2 linked regions of the Arthrobacter globiformis genome follow. The protein of the gene in region 1 binds, or shares a complex with, the protein of each later gene. Links are inferred from orthologs where the notes say so. Each region holds a gene or a part of one and is shown in the gene's direction. Other genes may lie near its edges.

Region 1 (7,634 bases):
ACAACAAACCCTGCATTTCCGCGGGTCCACATCGCCACCGACCACGCCGGCATGGAGCTGAGCGCCCACCTGGTCAAGCACCTGACGGCGAACGGCTACGACGTGGTGGATCACGGACCCAAGGAATACGACGCCCTGGACGACTACCCGTCGTTCTGCATCAACGCGGCGCTCGCAGTGGTGGCGGACCAGGAAGCAGGAATCCACGCGCTGGGCATCGTGCTGGGCGGATCCGGAAACGGCGAGCAGATCGCGGCGAACAAGGTCAAGGGTGTCCGCGCCGCCCTGGTCTGGAACCAGTCCACCGCCACGCTGGCCCGCGAGCACAACGATGCCAACGTCGTGGCCGTCGGCGGCCGCCAGCACAGCGTTGAGGAGGCCACGTCCCTGATCGAGGCCTTCCTGCAGGAGCCCTTCAGCAACGACGAGCGGCACATCCGCCGCATCGGCAAGATCGCCACCTACGAAACCACCGGCGAGATCGTCGACTAGTGCCGGAAGGCCACTCCATACACCGGCTCGCCCGCCAGTTCGGTGATGTGTTCGCCGGCGAGCGGCTGGCTGTCAGCAGCCCCCAGGGCCGCTTTGCCGCCGGCGCCGCCCTGCTGGACGGGCACACCATGGTGCACGCGTCCGCGCATGGAAAGCACCTGTTCCTGCACTTCGAGCACGCTCTGGTGCTGCACGTCCACCTCGGCCTCTACGGGGCCTGGGATTTCGGCGGGGACAGCCAGTTCCGCGGGGCCTCCAGCATCGGCGCGCCCCGCAGGGTGGGGGAGTGGGAACTGGCTGATGGCAATGGGTCACCCGAAGGCAATGGCGATCCTGCTTCCGCGGAGTACGCCGGGCCGCCGGCGCCGGTGGGGGCGGTGCGGGTCCGGCTGGTGAGTGACCATGGCTGGGCCGACCTGCGCGGTGCCACCACGTGCGCCGCCATTACCGATGCCGAGGTGGCAGCCGTGCTGGACAGGCTGGGCCCCGATCCGCTCCACAAAACCGGCGGCAGCAGGGACGACTTCATCCGGCGCGTCCTGGCAAAGCGGACGCCGCTCGCTACGCTGCTGATGGACCAGAAGGTGATTGCCGGCGTCGGAAATGTCTACCGGGCCGAAGTACTGTTCCGCCGCCGGATCGACCCCCTGCTTCCCGGCCGCGCGCTCACTGCGGACGCCGCCGGCCTCCTCTGGGATGACACCGCTGCAGTGATGGCCGACGGCGTCCGCGACGGGCGGATCATCACCACCACCGCCGGCTTCTGGACCCGGACCGGCCAGCTTCCGCCGGGGGAGGAGGCGCACTTTGTCTACCGCCGCCACGGCCAGCCGTGCCGGGTCTGCGGGACTCCGGTTGCCCTGGCCGAACACGCCGCCCGCAAACTGTACTGGTGCCCGTCCTGCCAGCAGCCCGTATGAGCTGACCGGTAACGGGCGATGACTTATAGACCGGAACGCGAATATTCGTGGGCGCAGGTCTGTGCCCGGCGCATGGAGCGTCAGTGGCTTTCGGCCCCTTCTCACACTGCCTCCCCGGCGGAGATCGTGCGGGCCATGTGCGGTGCGCACGCCCAGGTGATGCCGGCCGCCGAGTTGTCCGTGGGCATGCGGAGCGCCGGGGTTTCCCCGGCCGAGGTGCGCAAGGCGCTCTGGGAGGACGGAACCCTGGTCAGGACCTTCGGGCCACGGGGCACTGTGCATCTGCTGCCGGCAGCGGACCTGTCCCGGTGGACCGCAGCGCTGGCTGCCATTCCGCCCAACGCCGCGCTGGAACAATTCCTGACGCCCGGCCAGACGGACGAGATCGTGGCTGCCATTGCAGACGCGCTGCGGGACGGCGAGCTGACCGTCGACGAACTCACTGACGCCATTGTCGCCAGAACCGGTGCCTGGGCGGCTGACCCAGTGATGCCCGCATTCCAGACCATGTGGCCGCGCTGGCGCGCGGCGCTGGGGATCGCGGGCTTCCGCGGCGCCCTGTGCTTTGGCGCCGGCAGGGGCAGGGCAGCGACGTACCGCAGCCCCGGGCAGCTACTTCCCGGGTTCGGGCCTGCCGACGCCGCGCCGGCGCTTGGCTGGCTCCTCCGCAGCTACCTGCAGGCGTACGGGCCCGCAACGCCGGCGCATTTCGCCCGGTGGCTGGCGGTTCGGCGCGAGTGGGCTGCCGGGCTGTTTGATGACCACCGCGGAGAGCTTGCCCAGGTCACGGTGGAAGGGACGCCGGCCTGGCTGCTGCGGAGCGACACCGGGGCCATCACCACGGAACCTTCGGGCGTCAGGCTGCTTCCCTACTTCGATTCCTATGTAGTGGCCGGCCAGCCCCGGGAGCTGCTGTTCCCGGGCGCGGCAGGTAACCGTGCCCTGGCCAGGGGGCAGGCAGGTAACTATCCCGTCATACTCATCGACGGCGTCGTCCGCGGACTCTGGCACCACCGCCGTTCCGGAAAGAAAGTGGAGATCACCGCCGAGCTGTTTGTTCCGGCGGGGCCATCGCGGTTGGAGGAGCTGGCGCAGCAGGCGGAGCGGGTCGGCAATTTCCTCCAGGCAGAAGCACGTCTCACCTTCGGCACGGTGGGTGTCGGGGGCCACGCCTAAGCTGGGTCAACACCTAAGCGTGGCCTCATCACGGGCAAGGCTTAACGCGAAAGAGGCCCCTCGACGAGGGGCCTCCTTGGTGTGGAGGGGACGACGGGAATCGAACCCGCGTAATCAGTTTGGAAGACTGAGGCTTTACCATTAAGCTACGTCCCCGGAGGAAAGCGTTCCGGCGCACTGGCCTTTAGGCTTTTCTTCGGCGGCTGTTCAAGCCGGATATAACTAAACCTAATTCATGCCCCAAGTGTCAAATGTGCAAACGCGGCAGGGATGAACGTAGACTGTCCTGTGCATTACGGGGTGTAGCTCAGCTTGGCTAGAGCGCCTGCTTTGGGAGCAGGAAGTCGCAGGTTCAAATCCTGTCACCCCGACTCTGCGGCCCGGGCCCCAGGCCTGGTCACAACAACGCGTTTGCAGAACCCACCAACAAAACCAGGAGTACTTAGACCGTGAAGAGCGCTGTCGAGAACCTCACCCCCACGCGGGTCAAGCTCAATGTTGAGGTCCCCTTTGAGGAATTGAAGCCCAGCATCGATGAGGCATACAAGACTGTTGCTTCGCAGATCCAGGTCCCTGGCTTCCGTAAGGGCAAGGTTCCCGCCAAGCTGATCGACCAGCGCGTCGGCCGCGGCTACGTCCTGGAGACCGCCATCAACGAGGGCCTCAACGGCTGGTACCAGGCTGCAGTCCAGGAGTCCGGCATCCACCCCCTGAGCCGTCCCGAGGTTGAGATCACCGAGGTTCCGGATCCTTCCGCCACCGATGGTGAGCTGAAGTTCCAGGCCGAGGTTGATGTCCGCCCGGAGATCGAACTGCCCGACTACGCCGGCATCAAGGTGGAGGTTGCCGCGGCAGAGTCCTCGGACGCCGACGTCGACAAGGCCCTGGACGAACTGCGTGGCCGCTTCGGCACGCTCAAGACCGTGGAGCGCCCGGCAGCTGACGGCGACTTCCTGAGCATCGACATCACGGCGAGCATTGACGGCGCCGAGGTGGACTCCGCTACCGGGCTGTCCTACCAGGTTGGCGCCGGCACCATGCTTGAAGGCATGGACGAGGCCGTGACCGGCCTGAGCGCTGACGAGGACGCCATCTTCGATACCACCCTCGTGGGCGGCGACCACGCCGGTGAAGCCGCGCAGGTTAAGGTTGTCGTCAAGTCCGTCAAGGAGCGCGAACTGCCCGAGGCGAACGACGACTTCGCCCAGCTGGCCTCCGAGTTCGACACGCTGGCCGAACTGCGCGAGGACCTCGCCAAGCAGGCCGCCGACTCCAAGGTCGTGGAGCAGGGCGTCGAGGCCCGCGACAAGGTCCTGGACAAGCTCGTTGAGCTGGTTGAGGTTCCTGTTCCGGAGTCCGTCGTCGAAGAGCAGCTCGAGCAGCACTTCAAGGCCGAGAACTCCCACGGTGAAGGCGAGCACGACACCGAAGAGCACCGCGCCGAAGTCAAGGCCAACACCGAGCGCGCCTTCCAGAACGAGATCATCCTCGACGCCATCGCCGAGAAGGAAGAAGTGGGCGTCAGCCAGAACGAGCTGATCGACTACATCGTCACCACCGCCAGCCAGTACGGCATGGACCCGAACCAGTTCGCCCAGATCATCGACCAGAGCGGCCAGGTTCCCATGATGGTTTCCGAGGTCCGCCGCCGCAAGGCACTGGCCGTCGTCCTGGGCCAGGCCGAGGTCACCGACTCCGAGGGCAACAAGGTTGACCTGAGCGACTTCGTCCGCCCCGGCGGCGAAGAGGCTCCGGCCGTCGAAGCCGAAGCGGAAACCGACGCTGAAGCAGCCGGCGAGACCGTCGCGAACGACGATCCCGCGGCCGTGAAGTTCTAGCAGCCGCACGCATCAGCGGCGCCAGCCCCCGGGTCCTCGGATCCGGGGGCTGGCGCGTTAACGGCCGGTGTACAGCTCCCGCGGGCAATCGTGCGCCGTCAGCGAACAGCGTGATTCCGACGAACAAATCCGCTCCGAAAGCGGTTAGTGTCCAAGTAGTGAAGTTCAGTGATGTCGTTCAGTGATGTCACCGTCACCAGCGAGAGGTAAGTACAAATGTCACAGCAAGCAGCGGCCCCCCGCATGGCAACCGTCGATCCTGCAGCCCAGGACAACTACATCTACAACCGCCTGCTGAAAGAGCGCATCATCTGGCTTGGCTCCGAGGTCCGCGACGAGAACGCAAACGCCATCTGCTCACAGCTGCTGCTGCTTTCCGCCGAAGATCCCAACAAGGACATCTACCTTTACATCAACTCGCCCGGCGGCTCGGTGACGGCCGGCATGGCCATCTACGACACCATGCAGTTCATCCCCAACGACGTCGTTACCGTCGCCACCGGGCTGGCTGCCTCCATGGGACAGTTCCTGCTGTCCTCCGGCACCAAGGGCAAGCGGTACGCCACGCCGAACGCGCGCATCCTGATGCACCAGCCTTCCGGCGGTATCGGCGGAACGGCTTCGGACATCAAGATCCAGGCCGAGCTGATTCTCCACATGAAGAAGGTCATGGCCGAGCTCACGGCCGACCAGACCGGCCAGACCGTGGAAACCATCCTCAAGGACAACGACCGCGACAAGTGGTTCACCGCCAGCGAGGCGCTCGAGTACGGCTTCTTCGACAAGATCTCGGCGCACGCAGGTTCTGTCGCCGGCGGCGGCGGAACCCAGAACGCTTCATCAAACGGCCAGAGCTAACCGGCAACAAGACAGAACTGAATCCAGGAGCAATGAACATGAACTACAATTTCGGATCGTCTGCCGGTAATCTGCCGACAAGCCGCTACGTTCTGCCGCAGTTCGAGGAGCGCACGCCGTATGGCTTCAAGCGCCAGGACCCCTACACCAAGCTTTTCGAAGACCGCATCATCTTCCTCGGTGTCCAGGTGGACGACGCCTCTGCCGATGACGTCATGGCGCAGCTGCTGGTGCTGGAGTCCACGGACCCGGACCGCGACATCACCATCTACATCAACTCGCCAGGCGGCTCCTTCACCGCCATGACCGCGATCTACGACACCATGCAGTACATTCGCCCTGAGATCCAGACCGTGTGCCTGGGCCAGGCCGCAAGTGCTGCGGCTGTGCTGCTGGCCGCCGGAACGCCGGGCAAGCGCCTCGCTCTTCCCAACGCCCGCGTCCTGATCCACCAGCCGGCACTGTCCGGCGGCCAGGGCGGACAGGCATCCGACCTGGAGATCCAGGCGGCCGAAGTCATGCGCATGCGGACCTGGCTGGAGGATACCCTGGCCAAGCACTCCGGCCGGACGCCGGAACAGGTCAACAACGACATCGAGCGGGACAAGATCCTCACCGCCGCTGAGGCGCAGAATTACGGCCTGATTGACCAGGTCCTCGATTCCCGCAAGATCAAGCCGCAGGCACTAGCCCGCTAAATGCAGGCACATGCCGGGTAAACAGCAGTAACGGGCGCCGGTGCGGTTTAGATTTTTGAACCGCACCGGCGCCCGGTTTCCACCCCTCGGGCCGAATGTGACCTAGAGTGGATGTAAATCATTGCCGGATCCCGGCCGTGGTTAGATGCAACCGGTGCAAAGCTGCCCTTGCGGCAAGATACTAAGGGGTTCACATATGGCTCGGATTGGCGAGAGCGCGGATCTGCTCAAGTGCTCTTTCTGCGGCAAGAGCCAAAAGCAGGTGCGCAAGCTCATTGCCGGGCCCGGCGTCTACATCTGCGACGAGTGCATCGAGCTCTGTAACGAGATCATCGAGGAAGAACTCGCAGAGGTCGCCGATCTGGGCAGTTTCGAACTGCCCAAGCCCCGCGAAATCTTTGACTTCCTGCAGGAATACGTCATTGGCCAGGAACCGGCCAAGCGTTCCCTCGCCGTCGCGGTCTACAACCACTACAAGCGGATTCAGGCCGGGCATGCGCCCAAGAGCGGCACACTGGCCGAGGGAGTCCACCACGACGACGTTGAAATCTCGAAGTCCAACATTCTTCTGATTGGCCCCACCGGCTGCGGCAAGACCTACCTTGCGCAGACCCTGGCGCGCCGGCTGAACGTCCCCTTTGCCGTTGCCGATGCCACCGCCCTGACTGAAGCCGGGTATGTGGGCGAAGACGTGGAGAACATCCTCCTCAAGCTCATCCAGGCCGCCGACTACGACGTCAAGAAGGCCGAACAGGGCATCATCTACATCGACGAGATCGACAAGATCTCGCGCAAGAGCGAAAACCCCTCGATCACCCGCGATGTCTCGGGCGAGGGCGTTCAGCAGGCCCTGCTGAAGATCCTCGAAGGAACGGTTGCCTCGGTTCCGCCGCAGGGCGGCCGCAAGCACCCCCACCAGGAATTCATCCAGATCGACACCACGAATGTCCTCTTCATCGTTGCCGGCGCCTTCGCCGGCCTGGAGGACATCATCGGTTCCCGCTCCGGCCGCAAGGGCATCGGCTTCGGCGCTCCGCTGAACGAGGTCAAGAACACCGATTCCTATGGCGAAGTGATGCCGGAAGACCTGCTGAAGTTCGGGCTTATTCCGGAGTTCATCGGCCGCCTGCCGGTCATCACCACCGTCTCCAGCCTTGACCGTCCCGCTCTGATCCAGATCCTGTCCACGCCCAAGAATGCCCTGGTCAAGCAGTACCAGAAGATGTTCCAGCTGGACGGCGTGGAGTTGGTGTTCGACGACGACGCTCTGGACGTGATTGCCGACCAGGCCCTGGAACGGGGAACCGGAGCCCGCGGACTGCGAGCCATCATGGAGGAAGTCCTCCTGCCGGTTATGTTCGATTTGCCCAGCAGGGACGACATCGCCAGCGTGGTCATCACCGCCGACGTAGTGGCCAAGAAGGCCCAGCCCACAATGATCACGCACGACGTCGTGGCCAAGCGACGGAACAAGTCAGCCTAACGCTGATAAATTCGCTGCACCGGAATAAATCGACCCGATTCATCGCTGTCGCTTAGGCGTGCCCTGCGAGTATGGCTTTGCGGCGCGCCACACCCCGAAGACGTCCCTGAGGAGATTTGCTGTGTCTGAAACCGCCGCCAATAAGGCCGACTTCTGGTTCGACCCCCTT
Region 2 (4,623 bases), 610 kb from region 1 along the record:
CGAGCTGGCAGAGCGCAGCCGGTTCGAGGACGCCAACCGCCGTGTTGTATCCGAGGGCAAGACTCCGGCTTCCGGACGTCCCGAGCTCATGGGTATCACCAAGGCGTCGCTGGCCACCGAGTCCTGGCTGTCCGCAGCTTCCTTCCAGGAGACCACCCGCGTCCTGACGCAGGCGGCCATGGAAGGCAAGAGCGATCCGCTGCTCGGCCTCAAGGAGAACGTCATCATCGGTAAGCTGATCCCGGCCGGCACGGGCCTCCCGCGCTACACCGAGATCACGGTGGAACCGACTGAAGAAGCAAAGGCCAACCTGTTCACCGGCCCCAGCGCGTTCAGCGATTTCTCCTACGACACGCTGGGCGGCGACGGAGCTCCTGAGTTCCACGCCATCCCGCTGGATGACTACGACCTCGGAAACGACTTCCGCTAACGGGCACGGCGGGCCCTTTCGTGTCGCGTTCCGCGCCATGTAGGGACCCAGCCGCCCTGCCCTTAGTCGCCAGGCAAACGAAGGACCCTGCACTCACTCAGTGCGGGGTCCTTCCCCTTTTGCGCCCTACACCCGATTAAGGCTCAAGATCAAGCCATGCTAGACTTTGTGTAATTGTTCTGTGTGGCAGTGGATGAAGGCCGCCGCAGCATCATTTCGGTTTTGTTCTCATGATGCTGGGTGGAGCCTGTTTCCGGGTTGCGGGCTACGTGCGCAACGAATGCCGCGCTTTTGCACGCCCACGGGCCCTTTGGGATCCGAAGCCGCAGGGACAACGCCAAAGCTCTCACGCAACACAGGCTCTCGCCTGGCGCGGGGCAGAGATCAACCAACGGAGAACACGAAAGTGCCTACGATTAACCAGCTGGTCCGCAAGGGCCGCACGCCGAAGGTCAAAAAGACCAAGGCACCCGCGCTGAACGGCAGCCCGATGCGCCGCGGTGTTTGCACCCGCGTTTACACCACCACCCCGAAGAAGCCGAACTCGGCTCTGCGTAAGGTTGCACGTGTGCGCCTCAACGGTGGTATCGAAGTTACCGCGTACATCCCCGGTGTTGGCCACAACCTCCAGGAGCACTCCATTGTGCTCGTTCGTGGTGGTCGTGTGAAGGACCTTCCCGGTGTCCGCTACAAGATCGTCCGTGGTGCCCTCGATACCCAGGGTGTGAAGAACCGTAAGCAGGCGCGCAGCCGCTACGGCGCAAAGATGGAGAAGAAGTAATATGCCTCGCAAGGGTCCGGCCCCCAAGCGGCCGCTCGTATCAGATCCCGTCTACGGCTCCCCGCTGGTTACCCAGCTGATCAACAAGGTGCTGGTTGACGGCAAGAAGTCCACCGCCGAGCGCATTGTTTACGGTGCCCTCGAAGGTGCCCGCGCGAAGTCCGGCGGCGACCCCGTTGCAGCCCTCAAGAAGGCCATGGACAACGTCAAGCCTTCCCTCGAGGTCCGCTCCCGCCGTGTCGGTGGCGCCACCTACCAGGTTCCGGTTGAGGTTAAGCCGGGCCGCTCCACCGCTCTCGCGCTGCGTTGGCTGGTCGGCTACTCCAAGGCCCGCCGGGAAAAGACGATGACCGAGCGCCTCCAGAACGAAATCCTGGATGCCTCCAACGGTCTCGGTGCCGCTGTGAAGCGTCGCGAAGACACCCACAAGATGGCCGAGTCCAACAAGGCCTTCGCCCACTACCGCTGGTAAAACTTCCCGTACGCCGCCGGCTCAGACGAGCCGGCGGCGAACGCGTAGTCCATCCGAAAGGGAGACACCGTGGCACAGGACGTGCTTACAGACCTTAGTAAGGTCCGCAACATCGGCATCATGGCCCACATCGATGCCGGCAAGACCACCACCACCGAGCGCATTCTGTTCTACACAGGTGTGAACCACAAGATTGGCGAAACGCACGACGGCGCTTCGACCACCGACTGGATGGAACAGGAAAAGGAACGCGGCATCACCATCACGTCTGCCGCCGTGACCTGCTTCTGGGAAAACAACCAGATCAACATCATTGACACCCCGGGCCACGTGGACTTCACGGTTGAGGTTGAGCGCTCCCTGCGCGTCCTCGACGGTGCAGTCGCCGTCTTCGATGGCAAGGAAGGCGTTGAGCCGCAGTCTGAAACCGTTTGGCGCCAGGCTGACAAGTACAACGTTCCGCGCATCTGCTTCGTCAACAAGATGGACAAGCTGGGCGCTGACTTCTACTTCACCGTGGACACCATCATCAGCCGCCTCGGTGCCAAGCCGCTGGTTATGCAGCTGCCGATCGGTGCCGAGAACGACTTCATCGGCGTCGTCGACCTGCTGTACATGCGTGCGCTCGTATGGCCTGGCGATGCCAAGGGCGACGTCACCATGGGCGCCAAGTACGAAATCCGCGAGATCCCGGAAGACCTCAAGGCCAAGGCCGAGGAATACCGCGCAAACCTCGTGGAAGCCGTCGCAGAGGCCTCCGAGGAACTCATGGAGAAGTACCTCGAAGGTGAAGAAATCACCATCGATGAGCTCAAGGCCGGCATCCGCAAGATGACGATCAACTCCGAGATCTACCCGGTGTTCTGTGGTTCCGCGTTCAAGAATCGTGGCGTTCAGCCGATGCTCGATGCTGTTGTCGACTACCTGCCGAACCCGCTCGACGTCCCGCCGATGATCGGTCACGATCCCCGCGACGAAGAGAAGGAACTGACCCGCAAGCCTTCTTCCGAAGAGCCGTTCTCTGCACTGGCGTTCAAGATCGCCGCGCACCCGTTCTTCGGCCAGCTCACCTTCATCCGCGTGTACTCCGGTCACGTGGAAGCAGGCGCGCAGGTGGTTAACTCCACCAAGGGCAAGAAGGAGCGCATCGGCAAGCTGTTCCAGATGCACGCCAACAAGGAAATGCCGGTCGACGGCGCTACCGCGGGCCACATCTACGCAGCCATCGGTCTGAAGGACACCACCACGGGCGACACCCTGTGCGACTCCAGCAACCAGATCGTCCTGGAGTCCATGAGCTTCCCGGAGCCCGTGATCTCGGTTGCCATCGAGCCGAACACCAAGGGTGACCAGGAGAAGCTCTCCACGGCCATCCAGAAGCTCTCCGCTGAGGACCCGACCTTCCAGGTCTCCCTCAACGAAGACACCGGCCAGACCATCATCGCCGGCATGGGCGAACTTCACCTGGACATCCTGGTGGACCGCATGCGCCGCGAATTCAAGGTCGAGGCTAACGTTGGCAAGCCGCAGGTTGCTTACCGCGAAACCATCAAGCGTGCTGTAGAGCGTCACGACTACACCCACAAGAAGCAGACCGGTGGTTCCGGCCAGTTCGCAAAGATCCAGATTGCGATCGAGCCGATGGACACCTCCGAAGGCGAGCTGTACGAGTTCGAGAACAAGGTCACTGGTGGCCGCGTTCCCCGCGAGTACATCCCCTCGGTTGACGCCGGTATCCAGGATGCACTGAACGACGGCGTCCTGGCCGGTTACCCGGTTGTCGGCATCAAGGCCACGCTGATTGACGGCGCCTACCACGATGTTGACTCCTCGGAAATGGCGTTCAAGATCGCCGGCCGTATGGCTTTCAAGGAAGCCGCACGCAAGGCGAACCCTGTTCTGCTCGAACCGCTGATGGATGTCGAGGTCCGCACCCCTGAGGAATACATGGGTGAAGTTATCGGTGACCTCAACTCCCGCCGTGGCCAGATGCAGTCCATGGAGGATGCCCAGGGCGTCAAGGTTGTCCGCGCACACGTACCGCTGTCCGGCATGTTCGGCTACATCGGTGACCTGCGTTCAAAGACCCAGGGCCGCGCTGTGTACTCCATGACGTTCAACAGCTACGCCGAGGTTCCGAAGGCAGTTGCCGACGAGATCATCCAGAAGTCCCGCGGCGAGTAGTCCTTAGGACTGTCCACGCGACAAGCTGCGAAAAACCGGGTGCGTTTCCTCTGCGGAACACACCTAGTGCGGATGGCCGGAACACTGGTTCCGTCCTGGTTCCGGCCAACAGCACGAACAGGCTTCAGGCACTAGTATTAGTTCCTGAATCTGAAATTTCACCAATCCAAAGCCCCCCAAGTAGACTTACTGGAGTTTCTGCCGCGATAAGCGCGGTTGAAGGTAAGCCATTTGAAAAACGTTCTAGGAGGAACCTGTGGCAAAGGCAAAGTTCGAGCGGACTAAGCCGCACGTTAACATCGGTACCATTGGTCACGTTGACCACGGTAAGACGACGTTGACGGCCGCCATTTCCAAGGTGCTGTACGACAAGTACCCGACTCTCAACGAGAAGCGTGACTTCGCGTCGATCGACTCTGCTCCGGAAGAGCGTCAGCGCGGCATTACCATCAACATCTCCCACGTTGAGTACCAGACCGAGAAGCGCCACTACGCACACGTAGACGCTCCGGGTCACGCTGACTACATCAAGAACATGATCACCGGTGCTGCTCAGATGGACGGCGCGATCCTCGTGGTTGCCGCTACTGACGGCCCGATGGCTCAGACCCGCGAGCACGTTCTGCTCGCCCGCCAGGTTGGTGTTCCCTACCTGCTGGTCGCGCTGAACAAGGCAGACATGGTTGACGACGAGGAACTCCTCGACCTCGTTGAAATGGAAGTTCGTGAGCTCCTGAGCTCGCAGGGCTTCGATGG

Evidence for each region.
Region 2: the proteins of tig (region 1) and rpsG are in contact, whole or in part, in a crystal structure (PDB 3GTY), measured with the Thermotoga maritima proteins. The link is inferred for Arthrobacter globiformis from one-to-one orthologs. Residues at the interface, in WP_004081061.1 of Thermotoga maritima: Glu122, Val124, Val129, Leu130, Tyr133, Glu188, Gly259, Ile262, Tyr263, Glu266, Ser270, Glu273, Gln274, Glu277, Arg308, Gln311, Ile312, Ser315, Tyr316, Glu325, Arg329, Arg336, Leu363, Phe366, Trp367, Arg373, Leu377, Arg381, Leu384, Glu387; in WP_004081843.1 of Thermotoga maritima: Lys34, Lys52, Lys55, Glu59, Arg62, Gln63, Glu66, Asn67, Lys69, Val71, Arg95, Ala109, Lys110, Lys111, Gly112, Arg113, Pro114, Glu117, Glu121, Ile124, Ala125, Tyr127, Asn128, Asn129, Thr130, Gly131, Lys135, Asp139, Arg142, Met143.

Annotation. Positions count from the first base shown.
Region 1 is NZ_JAUSXI010000001.1:3,493,039-3,500,672, reverse strand. The notes cover bases 2,411-5,231. They hold tig (trigger factor), read left to right. Parts: upstream 2,411-3,037; coding sequence 3,038-4,426; downstream 4,427-5,231. Other genes in these bases: QFZ33_RS16175 (ATP-dependent Clp protease proteolytic subunit), read left to right, coding at 4,670-5,231; QFZ33_RS16195 (winged helix DNA-binding domain-containing protein), read left to right, coding at 2,411-2,588. Outside these bases: QFZ33_RS16205 (ribose-5-phosphate isomerase), read left to right, coding at 1-492; QFZ33_RS16200 (Fpg/Nei family DNA glycosylase), read left to right, coding at 492-1,412; more of QFZ33_RS16195, read left to right, coding at 1,431-2,410; more of QFZ33_RS16175, read left to right, coding at 5,232-5,284; QFZ33_RS16170 (ATP-dependent Clp protease proteolytic subunit), read left to right, coding at 5,323-5,982; ATP-dependent Clp protease ATP-binding subunit ClpX, read left to right, coding at 6,179-7,465; QFZ33_RS16160 (mycothiol-dependent nitroreductase Rv2466c family protein), read left to right, coding at 7,587-7,634. UniProt on the Bacillus subtilis protein: Involved in protein export. Acts as a chaperone by maintaining the newly synthesized protein in an open conformation. Functions as a peptidyl-prolyl cis-trans isomerase.
Region 2 is NZ_JAUSXI010000001.1:4,101,732-4,106,354, reverse strand. Bases 1-2,947 are described here. They hold rpsG (30S ribosomal protein S7), read left to right. Parts: upstream 1-1,212; coding sequence 1,213-1,683; downstream 1,684-2,947. Other genes in these bases: fusA (elongation factor G), read left to right, coding at 1,753-2,947; rpsL (30S ribosomal protein S12), read left to right, coding at 837-1,211; QFZ33_RS19115 (DNA-directed RNA polymerase subunit beta'), read left to right, coding at 1-430. In the rest of the region: more of fusA, read left to right, coding at 2,948-3,867; tuf (elongation factor Tu), read left to right, coding at 4,124-4,623.